Regions from separate parts of the Nonomuraea sp. NPDC052634 genome, predicted to be linked through region 2. Evidence: riboswitches for the same ligand, from Rfam matches in the RefSeq annotation. Region 2 holds a riboswitch; each other region holds the start of a gene.
The links. Region 2 has a riboswitch for cyclic di-AMP ahead of AB0K67_RS14245 (hypothetical protein). Riboswitches for the same ligand answer to the same signal wherever they lie in the genome.
Positions count from the first base shown of each region.

Region 1 (3,423 bases), 170 kb from region 2:
CCGCGCGGGGGTCGGTCTCGACAACGTCGACGTCGAGGCGGCCACCAAGGCCGGTGTCATGGTCGTCAACGCTCCGACCTCCAACATCACCAGCGCCGCCGAGCAGACCATCGCGCTGATCCTGGCCAGCGCGCGCAACACGCCCCAGGCGCACGCCGCGCTGAAGAACGGCGAGTGGAAGCGCTCGAAGTACACCGGTGTCGAGCTGGACGGCAAGACCGTCGGCATCCTCGGTCTCGGCAAGATCGGTCAGCTCGTGGCCCAGCGGCTGGCGCCGTTCGGCGTCGAGCTGATCGCCTACGACCCCTACCTCCCGCCGGCCCGCGCCGCGCAGATGGGCGTCCGGCTCGTCAGCCTCGAAGAGGTGCTCAAGCAGGCTGACTTCATCACCGTCCACCTGCCCAAGTCCAAGGAGACCATCGGGCTCATCGGCGACCGCGAGCTGCACCAGGTCAAGCCCAACGTGCGGATCATCAACGTGGCCCGCGGCGGCATCGTCGACGAGGGTGCGCTCTACGCGGCGATCAAGGAGGGCCGGGTCGCGGGGGCCGGTCTGGACGTCTTCGCCAAGGAGCCGTGCACCGACAGCCCGCTCTTCGAGCTCGACCAGGTCGTCGTCACGCCGCACCTCGGCGCCTCCACCCACGAGGCCCAGGAGAAGGCCGGCACCCAGGTGGCGCGGAGCGTGAAGCTGGCGCTGGCGGGCGAGTTCGTGCCCGACGCGGTCAACGTCCAGGGCGGCGTGGTCGCCGAGGACGTCAAGCCGGGCCTGCCGCTGGCCGAGAAGCTGGGCCGGGTCTTCACCGCGCTGGCCGGCGAGGTGGCCACCAAGCTCGACGTCGAGGTGCGCGGCGAGATCGCCTCCCAGGACGTCCGGGTGATCGAGCTGGCCGCGCTCAAGGGCGTCTTCACCGACGTGGTGGAGGAGCAGGTCACCTACGTCAACGCGCCGCTGCTGGCCAAGGACCGCGGCATCAACGTCGAGCTGGTCACCAGCTCCGAGAGCCCCGACTGGCGCAACGTCGTCACCGTGCGCGGCGTGCTGGCCGACGGCCGCACGGTCTCGGTCTCGGGCACGCTGTCCGGGCCGCGCCAGATCACCAAGATCGTCGAGGTCAACGGCTACGAGATGGAGATCGAGCCGACGGCCCACCTGTGCTTCTTCACCTACACCGACCGCCCCGGCATCGTCGGCGTGGTCGGCCGGCTGCTCGGCGAGCACGGCATCAACATCGCCTCGATGCAGGTGGCCCGCGACGTCAAGGGCGGCAAGGCGCTCATCGCGCTGACCGTCGACTCGGCGATCCCGGCCGACGTGGTCGAGCAGATCGGCGCCGAGATCGGCGCCGAGAGCGGCCGCTCGGTCGACCTGGAGGACTGAGCCTGAGCCCGGCCGGGCGGATGGGCCGGGCCCCCGGTTGATCCGGAGGACTGAGCCTGAGCCCGGCCGGGCGGACGGGGCGGGCCCCCGGTTGATCCGGAGGGCCGCGCCTTTCGGCCGGCCGGCTTGGGGTCAATACCCCTTTGACCTGCGAAGGGCCGTCACCCGTTTCGGGTGGCGGCCCTTTTCCGTCTCAGGATGCGAGATAGTAGGACATCCAAGCTTCATCCTCGGGTACTGTAGCCGGTGATGCGCCAGGTTCTCGTACTCATTACCTGCCGCGGCGGGGCCTGTTAGGGCAGGTCGACATACCCGCCGCGGTGAGCGGCGCATGTGTCGGCCGTTAAGTCCCTTCGCCCGGTCCGCAACCCGGACCACGAGATCAGGCCCGATCGGGCTCGCGACCGGAGCCCGGCTTCCCCCTCTCTTTCAGGAACGCGTCCGCGAAGCGAGATGAGTCACATGTACGAGATGTATGCCTACAACCGTGCCGAGGACCACGAGGACGAGGCCACCGAGGCCGTCCAGATGGCCCTGGACCGGCGCGACAACGGCGGAGCCCCCCAGAGCAGGTGAGTACGAGCGGCCCCGCGCTGGTCGCACGGGGCCGGTCGTCGCCGGAGTGCGGCCGGAGTTCATGGGTGTGGTCCGGTGGTCGCAGGGGTGAGGTTCAGAGGGTGGCGGTGAGCATCGGCGGTGCGGGTTCCTTGCGCCGTTCGAGCACCTTGGCCCACTGGCGGACGCCCTTGGGATCCGGTCTGACCGCGCCGACGAACGCCTGACGGCGCCACTCGGAGAGCTTCTCCTCCTTCACCACGTCGCCTGAACGTGGCGCGTGCACCATGTATCCGGGCTTGGAGATCATGCCCACGTGACCGAGGCCGCTGAAGAAGACCAGGTCACCGGGCTTGAGCTGGTTCCATCCGATCTTTCTTGAGAACGCGTGGTACTGCTCGGCGGCGGTACGCGGCAGGTGGATCCCCGCCTTCCTGTACGCCCTGAGCATCAGCCCGGAGCAGTCGTAGCCGCCGTTGCCGGTGCCGCCCCACACGTACGGGGTGCCGCGCTGGCGCATGGCGAACTTGAGCGCGACCTTCCAGGCGGGCCTAGGCCGGCGCTTCTCCAGGATGCGCTTGACCTGAGGACCGGTGAGGGTGATCGAGCCGGCCGGGCTCGTGTCCGGGCCGGCGGGGTCGCGGCTCTCGCCGGGGTCGGCGAAGGCCGGAGAGGGGAGTGCGATGAGCCCGGCGGCGACGCCTGCCAGGGCGATGGCGATGCGAGACAGGGGTCTGTCCTTCCATGCGGCCGACCGGGTTAGCTGACGGGCTCGGGCCTGGAAGGCAGCCCTACGGCGTGCGCCGATTCGCCCCTGGGGGAGGTTGGGTCCCCGGCTCCACGCAGCTGCTGCGTGGATTAGGCCTGACGGACTCTAACGAAACGGTCAAAAGGTCGCAATACGTCTAAAATCGGACGTCCGGACAGTGAGATGATGTGTTCGTCAGTCGAGACGAGCCGGTAAGGTACCGCCCATGGAGTCGCGTAACATCCGCTTGGCTGTCATCCCCGGTGACGGCATCGGCACCGAGGTCGTCGCAGAAGGACTCAAGGTCCTGGAGGCGGTGGGCACGAAGATCGAGCCCACCCACTATGACCTGGGCGCCGCACGCTATCACCGCACCGGCGAGACGTTGCCCGACTCGGTGCTCCAGGAGCTGCGCGGCTACGACGCCATCCTGCTCGGCGCCGTCGGTGACCCCAGCGTGCCGCCCGGCATCCTGGAGCGCGACCTGCTGCTTCGGCTGCGGTTCGAGTTCGACCACTACGTCAACCTGCGTCCGGTCAAGCTGTTCCCCGGCGTGCGCACCCCGCTGGCCGACACGCCGCCCGAGAACATCGACATGATCGTCGTCCGCGAGGGCACCGAGGGCCTCTACGCCGGCACCGGCGGCGCCATGCGGCGCGGCACCCCGCACGAGATCGCCACCCAGGAGTCGCTCAACACCGCCTACGGCGTCGAGCGCGTGGTGCGCTACGCCTTCGAC
Region 1 is NZ_JBFATY010000002.1:525,960-529,382, reverse strand. It holds gene serA (phosphoglycerate dehydrogenase) at 1-1,381, shown strand, start outside; gene AB0K67_RS15070 (C40 family peptidase) at 2,052-2,456, opposite strand; cyclic di-AMP (ydaO/yuaA leader) riboswitch at 2,670-2,811, opposite strand; gene AB0K67_RS15065 (3-isopropylmalate dehydrogenase) at 2,911-3,423, shown strand, end outside.
Region 1: it holds a riboswitch for cyclic di-AMP, as region 2 does, so the genes downstream of both, AB0K67_RS15070 (C40 family peptidase) here and AB0K67_RS14245 (hypothetical protein) in region 2, are expected to answer to the same signal.

Region 2 (3,423 bases):
GCGGGCATTCGTCCGCCAATAGCGCGCGAAACGCGCGCAGCACGCCGGCGAGCCGCCATGACAGGCCCGCGCCAGATCCGTTGCCGCGAATCGCCGCGCCGGCGCGCGGAGGGGGAAGGCACGCCGGCGCGGCGATCGCGCACATCCGCGACGCCGCACGGGGACGGGGACGTGCGCGTCAGCGGACGGCGTGGACGCCGGGTCAGCGCGCGGCGGGTACCGAGCGGCCGCCGGCCTGCTGGTCCTGCTCGTCCTGTTCGGGCGGGGGCGCGGGGTTCCTGTCGCGCCTGGACCAGGCGCCGGTCGAGAACGGCACCGGGTGGTTCTTCTTGCCCACGCCGGGGCCCCACTTGGTGATGACGTACTCGACCTTGATGTGGCCCTGGCCGCCGATGCCGTCGACGTGCAGCGTGTTCGGGTTGAACGTGCCGCCGGTCAGCTCGGCGAACGTCTTGGCGTCGAGGTCGAGCATGATGCCGCGATTGGAGGGCTCGCCGGGACCACGGTCGCCGACGAAGAAGGGCGCCTTCTTGCCCTTGTAGACCACGTATCCCTCGGTCATCAGCGGCCAGCTCGGGCTGGCCGCAAGACCCTTCTGCATGGGCTTGCCGCTGGCCGGCAGCCCCGTGTCACCGGCCCGGCCGGAGCCGTCGTCCCAGAAGTAGGACGCCGTGGTCGAGCCCTTGAGCAGGATCTTTTCGTCTTTGGTGTCGGCATGGGCCGCCGTGCCGGCGATGGTCATGCCGACCGCGCAGCAGGCGGTCAGCGAGGCGAGGGAACGCAGGCCAAAACGGGCAGACATGAAGCAGCTAACCCTTCACGAGGGGACAGGGGGAGTTACGCCGGGCTCTCGGGGGAAATGGGCGCAGCGGGGCAGAGCACCCGCGCGCTACGCGCGGCGCAAATGATGAGCCTGGGGAAGGGGGCCGCTCAGCAGGCGGCCGTCAACACGAAGCGGTCCGCGAGTACGACACGCTGGTGACACATGTGATACGCAATCCTCTCCATCACGCCTACCGGGTTAGCTGACGGGTTCGGGCGGTGGAGTTGCCCTACCGGCCACGGGGGCCGGATTCACCCCAAGGGGAGGGTGGTTCCCCGGTTCCCGAAAGGTTCGGGATTCGGCGCCAGCCGGTCGTCCGTCTTGGGTAAGGACTAGGTCACCGGCTGGTAATGGCGAACACTCTAACGACGGGATCGGACACCCGCAAACGTTTCACCACGAATCGGACAAAAGATCTACCTTCGGCGGGAATGAAATGCGAAAGGGGCACGGCATGCCGTGCCCCTTGGGATTTCGCTTTCTCAGCCGCCGCTCTTACGCCTGAACGATCTCTTGCTGGCGGCCGGACCGTGCGTCCCGTGAATCTTCGATGGATCGAAGCCCCTGCCACCCGCGCCTGAGCCCGCCTGCTGATTGCGCTTGCGTTCGAGCGCCTCGCGGAACTTGCGCTTCATCTCGTCCTCGGGAGTCTCGCTGACTTCCGGCTCCGGTGTATCCGCCATGAGGACCTCCATGGTGTTGGGGATACTGACAGCTTCGCATGGTGCCGTTCATGACGCGAAACCGGCCTCCACCGCGCTCTCCTGCGGCCGGGCAGGCGCTCCCGGGCGGGTGAGCCGCCGGTCCGGCAGGGCGGCCAGCGCGACCAGTGCGATCACCGCGCCCGTCACGCCGAGTGACGGCACGACCAGTGCGGCGGCGGAGGCGTGCGCGGCGGCCTCGCCCGCCACGGGTACGCTCGCGGCGAACTCCGCCGAATACAGCGTGCCGCCGATGGCCAGCGCCACCGAGCCGCCGATCTGCCGGAAGAAGGTCAGGTTCGCCGAGGCGGTACCGAGGTGCCGCGGCTCCACCGACTGCTGCGCGGCCACCGTCAGCCCGGACAGCATCGGCCCCATGCCGAGCCCCAGAGGCAGCATCCACAGGGCGACCGCCACGCCCGCGCTGTCCACGGAGAGGTTGAGGCACAGCAGCGCGCCCGCGGCCAGCAGGAACGGCGAGACCAGCAGCCACGGCTTGTACCGGCCGCTCTTCGACATCAGCGCGCCCATGAGCACGCTGCCCGCGGCCATGCCCAGCGTCAGCGGGTAGATGCGCAGGCCCGAGGCGGTGGCGCTGGCGCCTAGCGCCTCCTGGAAGTAACGGGGCAGGAAGACGACGCCCGCGTACATGGAGAAGGCCGTGACGAACGAGGTGAGGTTGACCAGCGTGTACGAGCGGTTGGCGAACAGCTCCAGCGGCATGATGGGGCTCGCCGCCCGCCGCTCGACCGCCACGAAGACGGCCAGCAGCGCGAGCGCCAGCAGGATCGGCCCGGCCACCGCGGCGTCGGTCCAGGTGTGGCCGTCCAGCCCCTTCTCGGTCAGGCCCAGCAGCAGCGAGGTGACCGCCAGGGTGAAGACCGCGATGCCGGCGTAGTCGGGCCGGCCGCCGCCGGTGCCCGGCCGGTACGGCAGCCGCAGCACGATGATCGCCACCAGCACGACGCCGATCGGCACGTTCACGTAGAAGGCCCAGCGCCAGCTCGCCTGGTCGGTGAAGATCCCGCCGAGGAACGGCCCCGCCAGGTACGTCAGCCCCATCACGGCGCCGATGGCCCCCTGGACGCGGGCGCCGCCGGACGCGGGCGGGAACATCTCCATCACCAGCGCCAGGGACAGCGGCATCAGCGCTCCCGCGCCGAGCCCCTGGAGCGCGCGGAAGACGATGAGCTGCGTCATGTCCTGCGCGGCCCCGCACAGCGCCGAACCGATCAGGAACACCACCATGCCGGTCAGCAGCAGCGGCTTCCTGCCGTGCTGGTCCGACAGCCTGCCGTACAGCGGCACGGTGACCGTGGAGGTCAGCAGGTAGGCGGTCACCGCCCACGTGTAGAGCGTGCCGCCGCCCAGCTCGGCCACGATGCGCGGCAGCGCCGTACCCACGATCGTCTGGTCCAGCATCGCCAGGAACATGCCGCCGAGGACGGCGAACAGGAGGATGCCGTCACCCTTTTTGTCATTGCTCACATGTGAAGAGTGATATGTAAGTCTTTACATGTCAAGCCTTCGATATGCTGGCGGCCATGTCCCTACGGATCGCGCTGCTCGGACTGCTCTCGACCGTCGGCCCCGCCAGCGGCTACGACCTGGCCAAGACGTTCGACGGCTCGCTCAACCACGTCTGGCAGGCGGGGCACACGCAGATCTATCCCGAGCTGGTGAAGATGGCCGCCGACGGGCTCGTGACCGTCGAGGCGGAGGGCGCGAGAGGGCGCAAGATCTACGCGATCACGCCCGAAGGTGAGCGCGAGCTGCGCACGTGGATGGAGGAGCACCACCCCGTGCTGCCCGCACGCAGCGAGATCGCGCTCCAGGCGTTCCTCCTCCACCTGATGGAGCGCGATCAGGCGATCGCCGTCGTCGAGCGCATCAGGGCCC
Region 2 is NZ_JBFATY010000002.1:356,969-360,391, forward strand. It holds partial or broken gene AB0K67_RS14245 (hypothetical protein) at 326-742, opposite strand; cyclic di-AMP (ydaO/yuaA leader) riboswitch at 996-1,137, opposite strand; gene AB0K67_RS14250 (DUF5302 domain-containing protein) at 1,306-1,518, opposite strand; gene AB0K67_RS14255 (MDR family MFS transporter) at 1,555-3,012, opposite strand; gene AB0K67_RS14260 (PadR family transcriptional regulator) at 3,069-3,423, shown strand, end outside.

Region 3 (3,423 bases), 340 kb from region 2:
CGGGTTCACCACGCCCAACCTGCTGGAGTCGGAGACCGACAGGGAGCTGGTGGCGGCGGCGAGCCGGCTGGTCGTCCCGGCCGACCACACGAAGTGGAACACGGTGGGCATCAGCACGATCGCCGAGCTGGACGAGGCCGACGTGGTCGTCAGCGACGCGGGCCTGCCGGAGGAAGCACGTACGGAGCTGGCTGAACGGGCCGGCGAACTGATCATCGCGGAGGGCTCGTCGTGAAGCGCACCATCACCCATCTCGCCGACGGCCGGGAGCTGATCTACTACGACCGGCGCGACGACGCCGACAGGAGCGCGATCGACCGCCGCCGGCTCGACCCCCGGCCGCCGGCCTCGGAGCTGCGCTACGACCCGCTCACCGAGGAGTGGATCGCGATCGCGGGGCACCGGCAGACGCGGACGTTCCTGCCGACCGGCGGCACGGCCGAGTGCCCGCTGTGCCCGTCGTCGGACGAGCGCGCGACGGAGATCCCCTCGTACGACTACGACGTGGTCGTGTTCGAGAACCGCTTCCCCTCCTTCTCCGGAAATTTCGGGACTTATGAGGCCGTGGGCGGGCTGAGCGAGGTCCGTCCGGGTGTGGGGCGGTGCGAGGTCGTGTGCTTCACCTCCGACCACGACTCCTCCTTCTCCGCGCTCTCCGACGAGCAGGTGGTGCTGGTCATGGAGGCGTGGGCCGACCGTACGGCGGAGCTGTCCGGCATCGAGGGCGTCGAGCAGGTCTTCTGCTTCGAGAACCGGGGCGCGGAGATCGGCATCACCATCGCGCACCCGCACGGCCAGATCTACGCGTACCCGTACGTCACGCCCAGGACGAAGCTGCAGCTCGGAGCCGCCGAGCGCTACAAGGGGCCGGGGAACCTGTTCGCCGACGTGCTGGCCGCCGAGCGGGCCGAGGGCACGCGGGTGGTCGCCTCGAACGAGCTGTGGACGGCCTTCGTGCCGGCCGCCGCGCGCTGGCCGTTCGAGGTGCACATCTATCCGCACCGGCAGGTGCCGGACCTGGCGGCGCTGACGGACGCCGAGCGCGCCGCGTTCGCGCCGCTCTACACCTCGGTGCTGCGGGCGTTCGACGGGCTGTTCGGGGTCGTCATGCCGTACATCTCGGCCTGGCATCAGGCGCCGGTGCGTACGGGGCGCGATCTGGCATACCTGCACCTGGAGCTGTTCTCCATCCGGCGGGCGCCCAACAAGCTCAAGTACCTGGCAGGCTCGGAGTCGGCGATGGGGGCGTTCGTGAACGACGTGCGGCCCGAGGAAGCGGCGCGCATGATCCGATCACAGATCGATCACTAATAGATTTCTACTTAAGGTCGCATGACTCATGATCTACCACTAATATCCCCATATGCATCGGCCGTAACGCGGCTGATGCCCGCCTAATCCTGGGCGCGTCGCCCGGGAGCCGGGGACCCAACCGCACCTTGGGGTGAATCCGCTACGGCGGTAGGGAGCGACTCCCATGCCCGAACCCGTCAGCTAACCCGGCCGGCAGAGGGAGAGGAACTCATACGTGGCGGCTTCGTCCCCCGCGAAACTTGCCATCGGTCTCATCGCCGCCGCCGCCATCGCCGTCCTCCCGGCGCACGCGGCGACGGCCGCCCCGAAACCGAAAGAGTCCGAGCTCCGCGCTCAGCTCAAGCAGCTGAACAGCAAGGTCGACAAGCTCATCGAGAAGTACAACCTCAAGCGCGTCGAGCTGGCCAAGGCACAGGAGGCCGCCAGAGCCGCGCAGGCCAGGCTGGCCGCCGCCGAGCAGACCCTGGCCGCCGCCGAGCAGCGGGTCGCCGAGATCGCCCGCCTGCGCTACCAGAACATCGACCCGTCGCTGCCCGGCTTCATGATGCCGGGCGACGCCGGCACCGCGGCCCTGCTCGAACAGCTCACCGCCGAGCAGCAGGCCATGGTGGCGAGCGTCGCCAAGGCCCGCGACGAGCGCAAGAAGGCCAGCGATGAGGCCGCCGCGCTGACCGCCAAGATCAAGAAGGACGCGGCCGAGGTGGCGAAGCAGCGCCGCGAGGCCGAAGGCGTCATCAGCGACATCGAGAAGAAGCTGCGCGACCTGGTGCCGGTCGCCACGGGCCGCAGGTCCAACGGCACCTGGGCGCCCGAGCTGCCCGGCGGCCCCGACAACATCACCCCGCGTACGCGGCTGATGAAGGCCCAGATCGAAAAGAACTTCTCGCTGCCGTACACGGTGGGCTGCTTCCGCGCGGGCTCCAGCGGTGAGCACCCGCTCGGCCGCGCCTGCGACTTCATGATGAGCACCGGCGGCACCATGCCGACGCCCGCCAACAACGCGCTCGGCGACCGCATCGCCGAGTGGGCGCTGCAGAACAAGGACAAGCTCGGCGTGAAGTATGTGATCTGGAAGCAGCGCATCAACTCCGGCACCGGCTGGCGCGCCATGGCCGACCGCGGCAGCATCACCGAGAACCACTACGACCACGTGCACATCTCGATGAACTGAAACCAGGGGATGACCAGGGGATGACCAGGGGATATCGCATCTGGTGATGTACATCCACGAATCGAGACGGCGTTTGCGCCGGCGGCCCCTATGCGGTTGAGCGTTCGGAGTGCCGGGTCCGCGATGGGGCCCTGGGTCGCCTGAACTGACAGCCTCACCCCCATCCAGGAGGCAATGCAGACGCAAGGTGTTCGAGTTGCTCGATGGCCGTGGACATGTCATCTGCGAGGGGATGGACAAGCACGTGGTCGGCGCCGGCGTCGAGTTGCGCTTGAACACGCGCGGCGATGGCGTCCGGGGTGCCCCACGCGACCAGCGCGTCGACCAGCCGATCGCTTCCTCCGTTGGCCATGTCCTGGTGGCCATAGCCGAGACGTAGCCAATTGCGCGCGTACGGCGAATCGGAGCTGGTCTTGCCTCGGTACCGCCGCGCGATGGCACGGGCTTGCTCAGGATCGGGTTCGATGACGAACGCCTGTTCGGGGATGAGTAACTTGTCGCTCCCCAGGGCCTCGCGGACGAGCGCGGTGTGTTCGACCGGGGCCGCATACGAATGGACGCCGTCGGTGCGGTCGCGGGCCAGTTGCACCATGCGAGGCTGCAAGGCGGCCAACACCCGGACGAACGGCGCAGCCGGCGGGTTGCGCGTCATCGCCTGGTCCATCTCGTCGAGATAGTCCCGCATGACGTTGAGTGGACGGCCGTAGTCCAGCCCGCCGGCTTCGACCAGAAGCCGTTGGCTGACGCCTATTCCGAGGACGAACCGTCCGGGGTAGGCCTCGGCCAACGTCGCGGCGCCGCCCTGCATTGTGGCGGGATGACGCGCCCAGATGTTGGCGATTCCGGTACCGATCAGCAAGTGCCTGCTCGCGGCGAGTTGAATGCCTGCGTTGGCCAAGGCGTCCTTGCCGCCGATTCCTTCAGGCCCCCATAGCGAG
Region 3 is NZ_JBFATY010000002.1:16,130-19,552, forward strand. It holds gene AB0K67_RS12745 (DeoR/GlpR family DNA-binding transcription regulator) at 1-235, shown strand, start outside; gene galT (galactose-1-phosphate uridylyltransferase) at 232-1,311, shown strand; cyclic di-AMP (ydaO/yuaA leader) riboswitch at 1,382-1,523, shown strand; gene AB0K67_RS12755 (hypothetical protein) at 1,529-2,485, shown strand; gene AB0K67_RS12760 (TIGR03620 family F420-dependent LLM class oxidoreductase) at 2,640-3,423, opposite strand, start outside.
Region 3: it holds a riboswitch for cyclic di-AMP, as region 2 does, so the genes downstream of both, AB0K67_RS12755 (hypothetical protein) here and AB0K67_RS14245 (hypothetical protein) in region 2, are expected to answer to the same signal.